DNA from 2 places in the Paenibacillus sp. FSL L8-0340 genome. Region 2 is predicted to be linked to the other one. Evidence: riboswitches for the same ligand, from Rfam matches in the RefSeq annotation. Region 2 holds a riboswitch; the other holds the start of a gene.
What was found. A riboswitch is a leader RNA that binds a small molecule or an ion and turns the genes downstream of it on or off. The one in region 2 is predicted to bind glycine.
Positions count from the first base shown of each region.

Region 1: linked by a shared signal. The riboswitch ahead of NST07_RS33525 (amino acid permease) and the one ahead of gcvT (glycine cleavage system aminomethyltransferase GcvT) in region 2 are both predicted to bind glycine.

Region 1 is NZ_CP151967.1:7,314,432-7,321,115, forward strand. Features, by position in the region: gene NST07_RS33520 (phytase) at 1-493, opposite strand, end outside; gene NST07_RS33525 (amino acid permease) at 810-2,201, opposite strand; glycine riboswitch at 2,365-2,445, opposite strand; gene NST07_RS33530 (AAA family ATPase) at 2,563-3,573, opposite strand; gene pnuC (nicotinamide riboside transporter PnuC) at 3,570-4,247, opposite strand; gene NST07_RS33540 (helix-turn-helix domain-containing protein) at 4,517-5,545, shown strand; gene NST07_RS33545 (HAMP domain-containing sensor histidine kinase) at 5,681-6,577, opposite strand; gene NST07_RS33550 (ABC transporter permease) at 6,600-6,684, opposite strand, start outside.
Region 2 is NZ_CP151967.1:6,828,270-6,834,953, reverse strand. Features, by position in the region: gene NST07_RS31375 (LuxR C-terminal-related transcriptional regulator) at 1-535, shown strand, start outside; gene gcvPB (aminomethyl-transferring glycine dehydrogenase subunit GcvPB) at 634-2,094, opposite strand; gene gcvPA (aminomethyl-transferring glycine dehydrogenase subunit GcvPA) at 2,091-3,443, opposite strand; gene gcvT (glycine cleavage system aminomethyltransferase GcvT) at 3,440-4,564, opposite strand; glycine riboswitch at 4,801-4,897, opposite strand; gene gcvH (glycine cleavage system protein GcvH) at 5,080-5,472, shown strand; gene NST07_RS31350 (hypothetical protein) at 5,556-6,191, opposite strand; gene NST07_RS31345 (flagellar motor protein MotB) at 6,263-6,684, opposite strand, start outside.

The DNA of each region.
Region 1 (6,684 bases), 490 kb from region 2:
CGCCTTTGTTCGTTGCAATGATTTTGGAATTCGCCGGGTTCGCAGAATCGAGCCAAATGGCCGGGTCATCGGCTGCATCCTCGCCATCTTCAACGGCTGCCGTCTCCACCTGGGCGGTTACCGGATACGGGGTGATGATATCCGCGGAATTGATGAACTTTGCATTTTCCGCCAGAATTGCTTGAAGCAGCTTGGAAGGAATGTACATCGTGCCATCGACTAATTTGACCTCCGCTGGAAGCTCGCCTGCTTTACCCGCTAGACGATATTCCTTATCGCCTGCCGTGAACGTGCCTGCGAATCCGTTCTTCAGCTTGACCAGTGCCGACTTATCGTCGCTATCCCAAGTGATAGTTGCTCCGATCCCATCCATATGCTTGCGCAGAGGTTCATATCCTTTTAGGTCTGAGGCGGATGCTGCATTAGTTGTTGCGGCAGGAAGTAGAGCGCCTGCAAGGAGTAGCGTAGATAGTACAGTTTCCCATGTTTTCATTGATGTTCAATGTTCCCCTCTATTGTTAGTAATTGCTTAACTATAGAAGATGAGTGTAAAAGACGTATTAACGGACAACTAGGCCTTTGTAAAATTTACAATGTAAATTCAAGATAGTATTTGATTATTTCTCAGCAGGGAATTTGCTCATATGATATAGGATACGACATTTATGATAATCTGGGAAATGAGTTAAACTCGATTGCGAGGGACACTGTTGCAATTACCCAGGATACTACTTCTGAAGATTTATTGTTCGGGACGACTCACCCGGCCGGAGCATATAAATTGGATCTATATAAAAGAGCGACCTCGGTCAGGCATCCATGGGATGTGATTCTGTACTGATTATTTTGCTGCTTCTTTCCCGCTTTCTCCGATTCGCCGAATACAAAACAAATAATAAAATAAACCATAACGGCGTCAATAATAAGGCCGGACGTGTTTCTTCAGCAAACAGCATAATAATGAGTATGATTGCAAACAACGCTAAGACTACATAATTAATAAATGGGGTGAACGGGGCTTTGAATTTTGACTTCGCCTGCAATTCGGGCTTTGTTTTCTTATACCGCACATGGCAGATCAGGACGATACCCCAAACCCAAATGAAACAAATGGCACTGATGGTTGTCACGATTCCAAAAGCAGTCTCCGGAATCAGCTTACTCAAAAGAGCTCCCATGGATAACACAAGCGTGGAGATGAAGAGCGCATTGCTTGGGACATGATTTTTATTCAGCTTTGCAAAATTGGCTGGAGCCTGGTCATTCCTGCTCAAATTATATAGAATCCGGCTTGTTGAGAACATTCCGCTGTTACAGGCAGACGCGGCTGAAGTTAATACGACAAAGTTAATAATTCCAGCAGCAATCGGTATCCCGACTAAACTAAACGTTTTAACAAAAGGACTTTCTGCCGGATTTAGTTCTGTCCATGCGTTGATGGATAATAAGGCAATAATGGCACCCACGTAGAAAAATAGAATTCTCAAAGGGATTTTATTAATCGCTGATGGGATGGTTTTTTCTGGATTAGATGTTTCTGCTGCCGATACCCCCACCAATTCCACACCTACAAAGGCAAACACAACCATTTGAAAGGAAAGTAAGAACCCTGAAATCCCGTTCGGGAATACTCCCCCATGCGCCCAAATATTACTGACAGTAACCGTTCCGTTAGCTGTTTTGAATCCAATCACGAGCAGGATTGCCCCGATAACAATCAACGCGAGAATAGTCACTACCTTGATTAATGCAAACCAAAACTCTAATTCGCCAAAACTTTTTACAGTTAATAAATTGAGCCCTAATAAAATGATCAAACAAATGACGGCAGGAATCCATTGCGGGATATCAAACCAATATTGTACATATACGCCAACAGCTATAATATCCGCCATAGCCGTCATGATCCAACAAAACCAATAGGTCCATCCGGTTACAAATGCTGCGCGCGGTCCAAGATAATCTTCGGCGATGTCTGTAAAAGATTGATAACCCGCTTTTGACAACAGAAGTTCTCCCAACGCCCTCATAACAAAAAACACGGCAATACCGACGATTAAATAAGCAAAGATGATGGATGGTCCTGCGAGTTGTATAGCTTTACCTGATCCTAAAAACAATCCGGTCCCGATGGTCCCCCCAATTGCAATGAGCTGAACATGCCGATTCTCTAAATCTCTCTTTAGTTCTTGTGGTGCCATGTGAAACTCCCCCCTCTAAATTTAATAATTCTTTGTGAAATAATGAACAAGTAAAAATGACAATAAAAAAGAGACTGGATGCGCTCCAATCTCACGGTCATAAGAATATTAAATAAAATACACTCATTATTCTGACGATTATCAGAATAACAAATGAAATATCCAGTACTCTTCTGTCCTTTTGCCTGAGATTGTGAACCCTTCGGCGCCGGGGAATCCCCACGGTCTCTCCAGAAGCTGCTCCTGCTATAGTGTGATCCATAGCATTCATAGCTTAGAAATTATTTGATTATAGGATCATAACTTCTTTTAAATATTTTTCAATACTAATCATAGTCAAAAGTTTTGTCAATAACATTAATTACCACCGTGCTTCGCCAAAATAATTATGATAGGGCTTGAACGTTGCCAGTACTTCGTCTACCTTGCCCATTCGTTCCTCCAGGCTTCCCCGAAGCGTGATGTACGGAATCCGCCGCGCCTTCAAATCCGCAATAATTTGCTTATGGAAAATATGCCGCTTCTGATTCCCGCTGCGATCCCATGTATCCTCGTAAGGAATATCGTCGTCACACAGGAAAAAAAGGTCATACCGCTGTGCATTTTCCAGGGCGATCCGGGTTAAGCGTTCAGGGGCCCGGCCGTGGTAATCCAGGGCAAACATATAAGTGGTGATCGCATTGGTATCGACAAAAAGATATTTATCCGCTTGCAGTAAAGCCCGCTCTTCCCGCTCCATATGGCCGACAGCAATTTCATCGAACGCCTCCAAGCCAATTCGGCGGTCCACCTGATGCTCCGTCCAATAATCGCGCCCGTATTCGCTCGCATAGGTTGTACGATACCGCCGGGCCAACGCTTCGGTGATCGTGGATTTGCCGGTAGACATCGCTCCCACAAAAACCACTTTTGTTATTAAATCCCGATATACGCTATCGCTCACATATTCCCGGTACTTGTAAGGATCCGAACGGACCATAGTAGCTGAAATCGGTACCTGCCCGCGGGCTTGATCCACCCTCCGGTCTACTGCGCCCAAAGCGATGCTCATATGCTCTCCGTAAAACTCGCTGGAGTAGAAATGTGTCACTTGCTCGCCTTTCAGTAACCCCAGAATATATTGCTCTTCCCTTATCTCATGCTCCCGGTTGTTAGAATACCCATCGGGACCGTCCCAGGCTTCAATCACCCGTACCGCCGGGTAGAGCTTGCGAATCCAGTTGGCCCGGATATGCAGCGGGATCGGGGTCACCGTCGTCTCATAGATCACTACAATCAGTTCATCGACCTCTTGCAGCGCCGTCTCGAACATAAACTGATGCCCTTTATGCAGCGGGGCAAACTTCCCGAGCGTCAAGCCAAGTCTCTTCATGCTGATACCTCCCTAGCTCCCTTGTTCCAATTGTAGTAGCCGTATACAGCGTTAACCAGATACGCACTCCACATGACGATCATCAGCAGGCCTTCACCGCTCCCCTCCAGCATTCGAATCACCCACAGCAGCACCGTGAACATATTGAGGACCATATAGACCAGCCATTGTTCCTTGAATCTTCGAACCATTAAAAGCGTGGCGACAACGGATAACACCGTCGTAATCGCATCAATATAAGGCGAATTCTGCCCCGGTATGAACGATAGACCCAGGCCCAGCAACAGGCTGCCTAATACGCAGAACGCCCCCACAAGGAGCAGACGCTTGAGCTCCAGCTGACGCATGGACAGCTTGCCGTTAGTCTGGTTATTTTTCCACATGTAGAAGCCAACCACATTCATAGGAACAAAGAAAAGCAGATTTAGCATAACCTCTCCAAACAAACCGTTGACGTAAGCCAAGTATGCATAACCAACGGTATTGTACATCCCAAACACATAACTCATCAGATTTCCCTTCGCCGCGAGCACCACGCACAGCACCCCGGTGATAAAGACCGTAAATCCGAATAAAGAATCCTTAGAAATCACCGTAAATCCAACAGCAATTGAGGTAAACAAAACCAGCCAGGTCAATTCAAACAGGTTCCAGCCGCCCCATGATTTATTCACTTGCATCCCCTCTGCTTTCATCCGATTTGTGCACCATAAGGTTAGTTCGTTCTTACTTTCAATTTGATAATAACATATTGTTAATATCATTGAAAGCAAAAAATGTACACTTGATGAATCGAATGATCCAAAGAGAGGCTTCGTGCCTTGTGGCCGCTAATGTAACTGATAAGTTAATTCGTTTAACCACGCGGTCATTGAGGAGATTTTAAACCACAAGTTATAATTCAAGGGACTAGTCGAACTGATAAAAATTGGAGGGTATTCAAATGAATATTGAGATCGGAAAAAAAATCAAAACCCTACGTTTACAAAAAGGAATGACTCAGGAAGAGCTTGCAACAAAATTGAATATGTCATCCCAAGCCATATCCAAGTGGGAAAACAACGTAACCATGCCAGATATTCAAATTCTCCCTGAGTTATCTGTGATTTTAGGGGTTACAATTGATGAGCTATTTGCATTATCTGATGACACACATCTAGAGCGTATTGAAAATATGATTAGTACCGAACATTTTATTTCCAAAGATGATTTTAATTATGCTGAACAATTTCTCAAAGAAAGGCTAACTAATGACGAAAATAAGGCCCCATGTCTCACATTGCTGGCTCAGTTACACATTCATCGTTCAGAGGAGCACCGTGAATTAGCTTCCCATTATGCCAAGGAGGCCCTGTTATTAGATCCACATAAAAAAAGTAATCATAATGCTTTACGGGATGCGGAGAATGGAGTCATTTTTGACTGGAACTATTCAAATCACCATAAACTTATAGAGTATTATAAAAATTTCGTGCCAAAATATCCAGATTACTGGCAGGGTTATGTATGGCTTATGAACCACTTACTTGCAGATGGCAGATGCGCTGAAGCTAAAGAAACTCTAGAAGGATTGAACAAAATCCATCCAGGTTATTTATATCAATTATATGGAGGACTGATCTGCAAGGAAGAAGGCAACCTTTCTCAGGCATTAGTTCTTTGGGAGCAGATGACGGATCTGTATCCTGATGAATGGCGAACGTGGTCCTTTAGGGGAGACTGCATGGCGAAATTGTGCAAATACGACGAAGCCATCGAATATTACACCAAAGGATACGAACTACAACCCAATCCCAAATATATAGATGCATTGATAGCAATTTCACATATATATGAGATTCAAGGAGAATATGATAAAGCTATTGAGAAGCTTCAAGAAATCATCGAACAATTGGAAAGTAATTGGGAAATCACAGAGGGTAAGGCAGTTGATTTTTATGCAAGAGAAATAGAATATTTCAAGAAGCTGTAAGTAAAGTGGCATAAACGACTAGCCCATCAATTACACCGCTTCCCCTGCTATATTATGGGGTGGATTTCAGTTCTGTTCACGAAAAGCCAATCAATGGAGCACGCTCCATTGATTGGCTAATTCGGTGTCCCGTGATCACAGCTTCCAATGGCAGGTCATCTTTAAGTTGCCCCCGCGCAGCTCCGCGGTCAGCGTACCGTTCATCTTGTCCATTAGACTTTTGGCGATAGAAAGACCAAGTCCCGATCCTTGGCCGGATCGGGTGCGGTCGACCGTGTAGAAGCGGTCAAATAGCAGCCTCACATCAATATCGGATAATTCCTTCGCTTCGTTAATGATCGTGAACTCGGCAATCTCAGGCTGTTGCTGGAAGCAAATTTTTACATGACCGGTCGCATGCTTGATAGTATTGGTAAGCAAATTCTCAATAACCCTCCGCACGGCTGATTCGTCGGCATATACGGCTACCTCTCCCTCCGGCATCCGGATATCCGGCGTAATATCCCGTTCGTTAAACCGGTCGTAGAAACCGACCAGAATGTCTGACAAGAGGACAGTCATTCCGATCCGCTCGGTCTTAAGCTGATAATCGGAAGATTCGATTAGGGATAACTCGAAGAAATCGTTCAATAGAGCTTGCAGCCGTTTTGTACGATTCTTAACGATGGTGAGGTATTCGTGCTTCTCCTCAGGCGTAATAGGCTCCGCTTCCAGCAGTTGAATATAGCCAAATATGGAGGTGAGCGGAGTACGGATATCATGGGAAATGTTCGCAATCGCCTGCCGCAGCTCATTCTCGGTTCGTCTTCTGCGGGCCTCCGCGTCGACTACGAGATCGGACTGGCGGTTAATTTGACCTGCAAGCGTTTCGAGCCTATGGTCGAATAGAGTCACGTCTATTTTTTTACCGGTTGTCCGTTCATTATAGTGACGCAGTTGCTCTGTCATCCGCCCCAGCTCCCGCCTCATCAGCAGCAGATGGGTAAGCAGGAGAGCCGCCACCGTAACCGATATGAGCGTTATGATAAGCAAGACTCTCCCGCCCCTCTCATTATTATTTAATTTCTTTTCTGCGGAACACGAGAATACCGAGTAGCGCGGATACGACAATCGTCAGCACTGGCACGAGCAGGAGCGCT
Region 2 (6,684 bases):
TTCCTCTCCAGATCTTCAAGCGGATATGCTTCAGGCCGGTGTGGGTGTCGGTGTCAGCCTAGGAGGGCAATATTCTGGTTTAAATGCGGTCTCGTTGGCTATGGAAATGAACTGTATAGGTGTAGTTAGAGGCGAGGAACATTCCAATATTGTATTTAAAGGATGGAATTGCGTATGTGCTCCGCTGCAGAGAGATGGCATAGTGTATGGTTATGTGGATATTTCCTTCAATAAAAATGAACAGATTGAATTTGCCATCCCCTTCGTGCAGCAGGTGGCTGAGAACATTTCGGAGAAGTGGATGGAGCAGCACCCGGAGATGCAGCAGTACCGGCTGGAGGCCAGTTTTCAGGAATTTAGACTGACTGCGCGCGAACAAGATGTGTCCCGGTTATGGCTGATGGAGAAAAGTGCGCTGCACATTGCCAACGAGCTGGGGATTAGCGAAGGCACAGTGCGTAACATGGTCAAGAACATCTACAGTAAAATGCGTGTGAATGACCGGTGGCAGTTCACCAAAAAGCTTGCGCATTAACAGATTTTATACATATAAAAAGAGCCGGCCCGCGATAATTGGTATCCAGGGCCGGCTCTTATTCAATTCTTATAGGGCCGGTTTAGGGATAATCAGCTTTAACCGCAAGAGCAGTTCAGTACTGGCTTGCGTGCGGCCTGCGTTTCATCCAGACGGCTGATCTCCGTAGTATGCGGAGCATTGATGACGATTTCCGGGGTCTCATGGGCTTCCTTGACGATTTGAATCATCGTTTCGATGAAGCCATCCAGCGTTTCCTTGCTTTCGGTTTCGGTCGGCTCAATCATCATACACTCTTCCACAGTCAGCGGGAAGTAGACGGTTGGCGGGTGGTAGCCGAAGTCGAGCAGGCGTTTGGCTACGTCCAGCGTGCGCACGCCGTATTGCTTAAGATTCTTGCCGGACATCACGAACTCGTGCTTGCAGACACCCGGATACGGAATTTCAAAATACGGTGCCAGCCGGTGCATCATATAGTTGGCATTCAGCACGGCGTTCTCGGAAACCCCGCGCAGGCCGTCCGGCCCGTAGGTGCGGATATAGGCATAGGCACGGACGAGAATTCCAAAGTTGCCGTAAAAGGCTTTGACCCGCCCGATGGATTCCGGGCCGCCATAGTTCAGCGAGAAGCTGTCATCTTCATTCTTGACCACTGTAGGCTGCGGAAGAAAAGGAATCAGCTTTGCCTTCACGCCGACAGGTCCGGCTCCCGGGCCGCCGCCCCCGTGCGGGGTGCTCATCGTCTTGTGCAAATTCAAATGCACCACATCGAAGCCCATGTCTCCGGGACGGGTAATGCCCATAATGGCATTGGAGTTGGCTCCATCGTAATAGAGCAGTCCGCCCGCTTCATGCACAATTGCGGCAATCTCCACAATCTGCGTTTCGAACAGGCCGAGTGTGCTGGGGTTGGTCAGCATCAGCGCGGCGGTATCGCTGCCGACAGCTGCCTTCAGCGCTTCAAGATCAACCATTCCTTTAGTATTGGAAGGAATCGTCACCGTATCAAGTCCGGCTGCTGCGGCGCTGGCCGGGTTGGTGCCATGCGAGGAGTCCGGCACAATCACCTTCGTGCGGGTTTCGCCGCGGCTCTCATGGTAGGCGCGGATCATCATCAGGCCAGTCCATTCACCATGTGCGCCTGCAGCAGGCTGCAGGGAGACGGCATCCATGCCGGTCAAAGCGGAAAGATCATTTTGCAGGGTGTACATCAGTTCCAGAGCACCCTGAATGCTTTCTTCCGGCTGGTAAGGATGAATCTTTGCCAGTCCCGGGAAGCGGGCAACATCTTCGTTGATCTTCGGATTGTATTTCATCGTGCAGGAGCCGAGCGGATAGAATCCATTGTCAACGCCGAAGTTGCGGCGGGACAGCGCGGTGTAGTGGCGGATGACATCCACTTCGGATACTTCCGGCAGCACGGCCGGCTCGCTGCGCAGAAGTCCTGCAGGGATCAGTGCATCAAGGTTCTCGTCCTGCGGAACATCACACTGCGGCAGGGAGTAGGCCGAGCGGCCGGGACGGCTAAGCTCAAAGATCAGACTTTGTTCCGGTTTCATAAACAGCCCTCCAGTGCGCTGGCGAATTGGTCAATTTCGGTTTTGCTTCTTTTCTCCGTGACGGCAACCAGCATATGTCCGGCAAGCTCCGGATAATCACGGCCCAGATCGTAACCGCCGAGATAACCTGCTTTAATGAGCTTGGAATTAATCTCGCTGACTTCACTTCCTTTCGGAAGCTTCAGGACGAATTCGTTAAAGTAAGGAGCTGAGAACGCAGCTGCAGCACCGTTTATTTCACCAAGTTTGCCGGCGGCATAGTGGCTCTTGCGGATGTTCAGCCCGCCAACCTCGCGCATGCCTTCTTTGCCCATCACGGACAAATAGACGGAAGCGCACAGCGCCAGCAGCGCCTGGTTAGAGCAAATGTTCGAAGTGGCTTTTTCACGGCGGATATGCTGCTCGCGGGCTTGCAGCGTCAGCACGAAGCCGCGTTTGCCGTTCCGGTCAACGGTCTGGCCGACAATCCGGCCCGGCATGCGGCGCATCAGATGCTCCGCTACGGCGAAGAATCCGCAGGTTGGTCCGCCCAGCGAAGCCGGAATGCCCAGCGGCTGCGCGTCACCGACGACGATGTCGGCGCCGAGCTTGCCCGGCGTTTCCAGCACGCCGAGCGCCAGCGGGTTGGCGCTGACAATGAACAGACCTTTGACGCCGTGAATCAGCGGCTCGATGGCACCGAGATCTTCTATCGCGCCGAAGAAGTTCGGTGACTGCACCAGGACAGCCGCCGTGTCGCCGTTGATGGCTGCGGCAAGCTTCGCTTGGTCGGTTACACCGTCTTTATAGTCAATCTCTACGACATCGAGGCCCCAGGCACCTGCCGAAGTGCGCAACACCTGGCGGGCCTCCGGATGAACAGTTCGGGAGACAATCAGCTTTTTGCGTTTGGTGGCACCAGCTGCAAGTACTGCCGCTTCTGAGAAAGCCGTAGCGCCATCGTACATGCTGGCGTTGGCCACCTTCATGCCGGTCAGCTCACAAATGTAGGACTGGAATTCAAAGATCGCCTGCAGCTCGCCTTGGCTGATTTCCGGCTGGTAAGGAGTATAAGCAGTGTAGAATTCCGAACGGGAGATGACATGATTGATAACGACCGGGATATGATGGTCATAGAGGCCGGCGCCGAGGAAGCTGGCGTGGGTATCGAAATTGGCATTTTTGTCGGCCAGCTCTTTCATATGGCGCAGCAAGGCGTATTCATCCAGTGCCTCCGACATCGGCATAGTTCCCTGATAACGGACGGCCTCGGGGATATCGGAGAACAGCTCCTCCATGGACTGAATTCCGACTGCTTCCATCATTTCGTGGCGGTCTTGTTCAGTCATTGGCAGATAACGGTGCTTCATTGCGGCTTCACTCCCTGGCTCTTTTTGTAGAATGGCGCTTTGACCACGACAGCCTTGAGCTGCTTGCCGCGGATCTCTATGTTTACCTCTGTACCTATTTCACTGTAAGCTGCATCCAGCAGCGCAAGTCCGAGATTGCGTTTGAGTGTTGGAGACTGTGTTCCGGTAGTCACTTCACCGATCTTTACTCCATTCCCGTATACAGGGTAGTGGGAACGCGGAATGCCGCGGTCGATCATTTCCAGACCGACGAGGCGGCGGGGCAGACCGTCAGCCTTCTGCTTCAGCAGCGCATCACGGCCGATGAAATCTTCTTTATCCAGCTTCACGAAGAACTGCACGCCTGCTTCCAGCGGCGTAATATCCGCCGACAGCTCCTGGCCGTACAGCGGCAGCTTGGCTTCAAAGCGCAGCGTGTCGCGTGCGCCAAGACCGGCCGGTGTCAGGCCGTGCGGAGCCCCCGCTTCCAGCAGGCCGTTCCACAGCGCAGCCGCCGTATCCGGCGGCGCGTAGAGCTCGAATCCGTCCTCGCCGGTATATCCGGTGCGGGAGAGCAGAACGTTCACACCGCACACCTCGGCGTTCTCGATGAAGTGGAAAGGCTTCAGCTCAGCAATGGGAGCCGTTGTAACTTTGGAGAGGATGGCCTCAGCCAGCGGGCCCTGCAGGGCGAGCAGAAGAGTCTCATCCGAGATATTGCTCAGGCTGACGCCGCTGAATTCTGCGGTGAGATGATGCTGCAGCCACTGAAAGTCCTTGTCGATGTTGGAGGCGTTCACGACAAGCATGTAACGCTCTTCACCGAGGCGGTATACGAGCAAATCATCGACAACACCGCCGTTTGGATATAGAAGCAGCGTGTACTGCGCTCCACCGTCTGCCAGCTTGCTGACATCGTTGGTCGTCATTTTTTGCAGGAAGGCTTCCGAGCCGCTGCCGCTAACCATGAATTCACCCATATGTGACACATCGAACAGTCCGGCTTGTCCGCGGACGGCCTCATGCTCCTTGACGATTCCGGTAAACTGCACCGGCAGCTCCCAGCCGCCGAAGTCAATGCATCTGGACTCCGCATAAGCAGAATATAGGTCATAAAAAGGCGTTCTTTTCAAAGCGTTCATGTGCTCACTCCCTTGGTCTGATTACATGCAAGCCTAACGGGATTTCCTTTGCCGGCAGGGACGGAGTCCGTTTCTGCCCATTAAAAAAAGGACAGGCGGAAGCCAAATATGCGCACGCGCATATAGACTTCCGCTCTGTCCTTTGTACCTGAGAGTTACCCTGCTGTGAACCCGGCAGGTTTCCCCGTTGGTGACCAGTACGCTGCAATTGCAGGGCCTGATGCTCTCCAGAGATGCGTCCGGCAAAGGTCCTTTTGCCTGAGAGATTCACCCCGTAGAGGGCTTACTCCTTCGGCGCCGTCTTCAAGAGACGGTCTCTCCCTATGCCATCATTCGCAAACCGTATAATTTTCTGCTGTCTCCATTAAAGCGGGTATGGAGGTGCACTGTCAACAAAAAAACGTCAAAAAGATGACAAATTTTTATTTCCTGTCAGTTATATTGACATTGAGCAGGACGATAACTTAGTCTATAACTAAATTCACAACTCCAATTCGGAAATGAGGCGGCTTGAAATGAGTGAAGTGCTAGATAACCTGCTGTACAGCGAAGAGCATGAATGGGCGCAGCAGGGCGAAGGACGGTTAATACGTGTTGGGATTACGGACCATGCCCAGCATTTACTAGGCGATATCGTATTTGTGGAATTTCCTGAAGTTGGATCGGCTATTTCTGCCGGGGACAGCGTGGGCAGCATTGAATCCGTGAAGACGGTTTCCGAATTATACTCACCGGTATCGGGAACGGTTACCAAGATTAACGATGCACTGGAGAACAGCCCGGAGCTGATTAACGATCAGCCGTACAGCGGGGGCTGGATTTTTGAACTGGAGATCGAAGGCGAGTATGCTGGCGCCGTATCGGGACTGCTGGACGCAGCCGCTTACCGTGAACGGGTTGGGGAATAGCAATTGGTTTTGTGGAAAATTTATTAAAGACGGATTTCGCGCATTAGCTGCACTAATGTGAGGAGTCTGTCTTTTTTGCGCTTTCAGCGGCTTGGGAAATCTGCAAGTCCCGGATAAAAATGTGGAGCCATCCGCCACAAGAGGGGCAGCAGTGCAAGGCCAATCATGACGAATAAACAGCATAGAAGGATAAATCTGTAGACTTTGCGAGGGGGTGCAGCCGGTCTGAGCACAAAGTAGTAAACGCCGATAGAGTAAAAGGGGTACAGCAGGACAGCTGCCATGGCCATGCAGACAAAAAAGGTCATCTCACCGGCTGAGCTGGGGATCATTGTGTCCGGGTAATACACGGGATCAAGCTGCAAAAAGATAACCACAAGCGGCACATAAGCGAAAAACAGGTGCAGAAAAAAGCAGCGGATGCGTCCGTTGCCGGCCAGACCGTAGAGCATCCACCAGACTCCCAGCCAGGGCAAGGCAAAAGCGCCGCCCGCAAGCAAAAAACGAACGGCGATTTGAATCAGCTTGCTTAGCGGATATACATTGGCTTGTTCGCCCCAGAAAAGGGAGTACGACGAGAGTAAAAGGAAATAAGCCATGCCCCCAACGAAGAACGTAATGATTCCCTGGAGAAACGCGGTAACCAATAGCGAGACTAGTAGACGCAGATTTTTTAAAAATCGGGCGGGATCAGGTGATGCTGCGTTTAGAGTTTCCATACCTGCTCAGACTCCTTTAGAAGCAAATGTAACCTTTCATCATCTGCTGCTCTCCGGGCTGAAAGGCGGAATTATTCTTCGTCTTGAAGCTGCCGCAGCACGATTAGCTCGACACGGCGGTTTTTCTGTTTTCCAAGCAGCGTAGTATTGTCGGCAGCGGGCCGGGTATCGGCATAGCCTGCATACTGGAAGGTATCCGGATCCAGTCCTTCATTGTCGAGGAAGAAACGCAGGATGGAGAGCGCCCGTGCGCCTGACAGCTCCCAGTTGTCGTTATAGCGTGAGCCAACCGACACCGGGGTATTGTCGGTATGCCCCTCAATGCTGATGGATGCACCGATGCCGCGGAACAGGCCCGAGAGCTGGCGGAGCGCAGGGAATGCAGGTGCTTTCAGCTCGGCTTTGCCGGCATCGAACAGGAAACGGTCGCTAAGCGTAATGGCAATGCCCTGTGGTTTATCTGCAACAAAGATCTGATCCCCGAGGTTGTTGT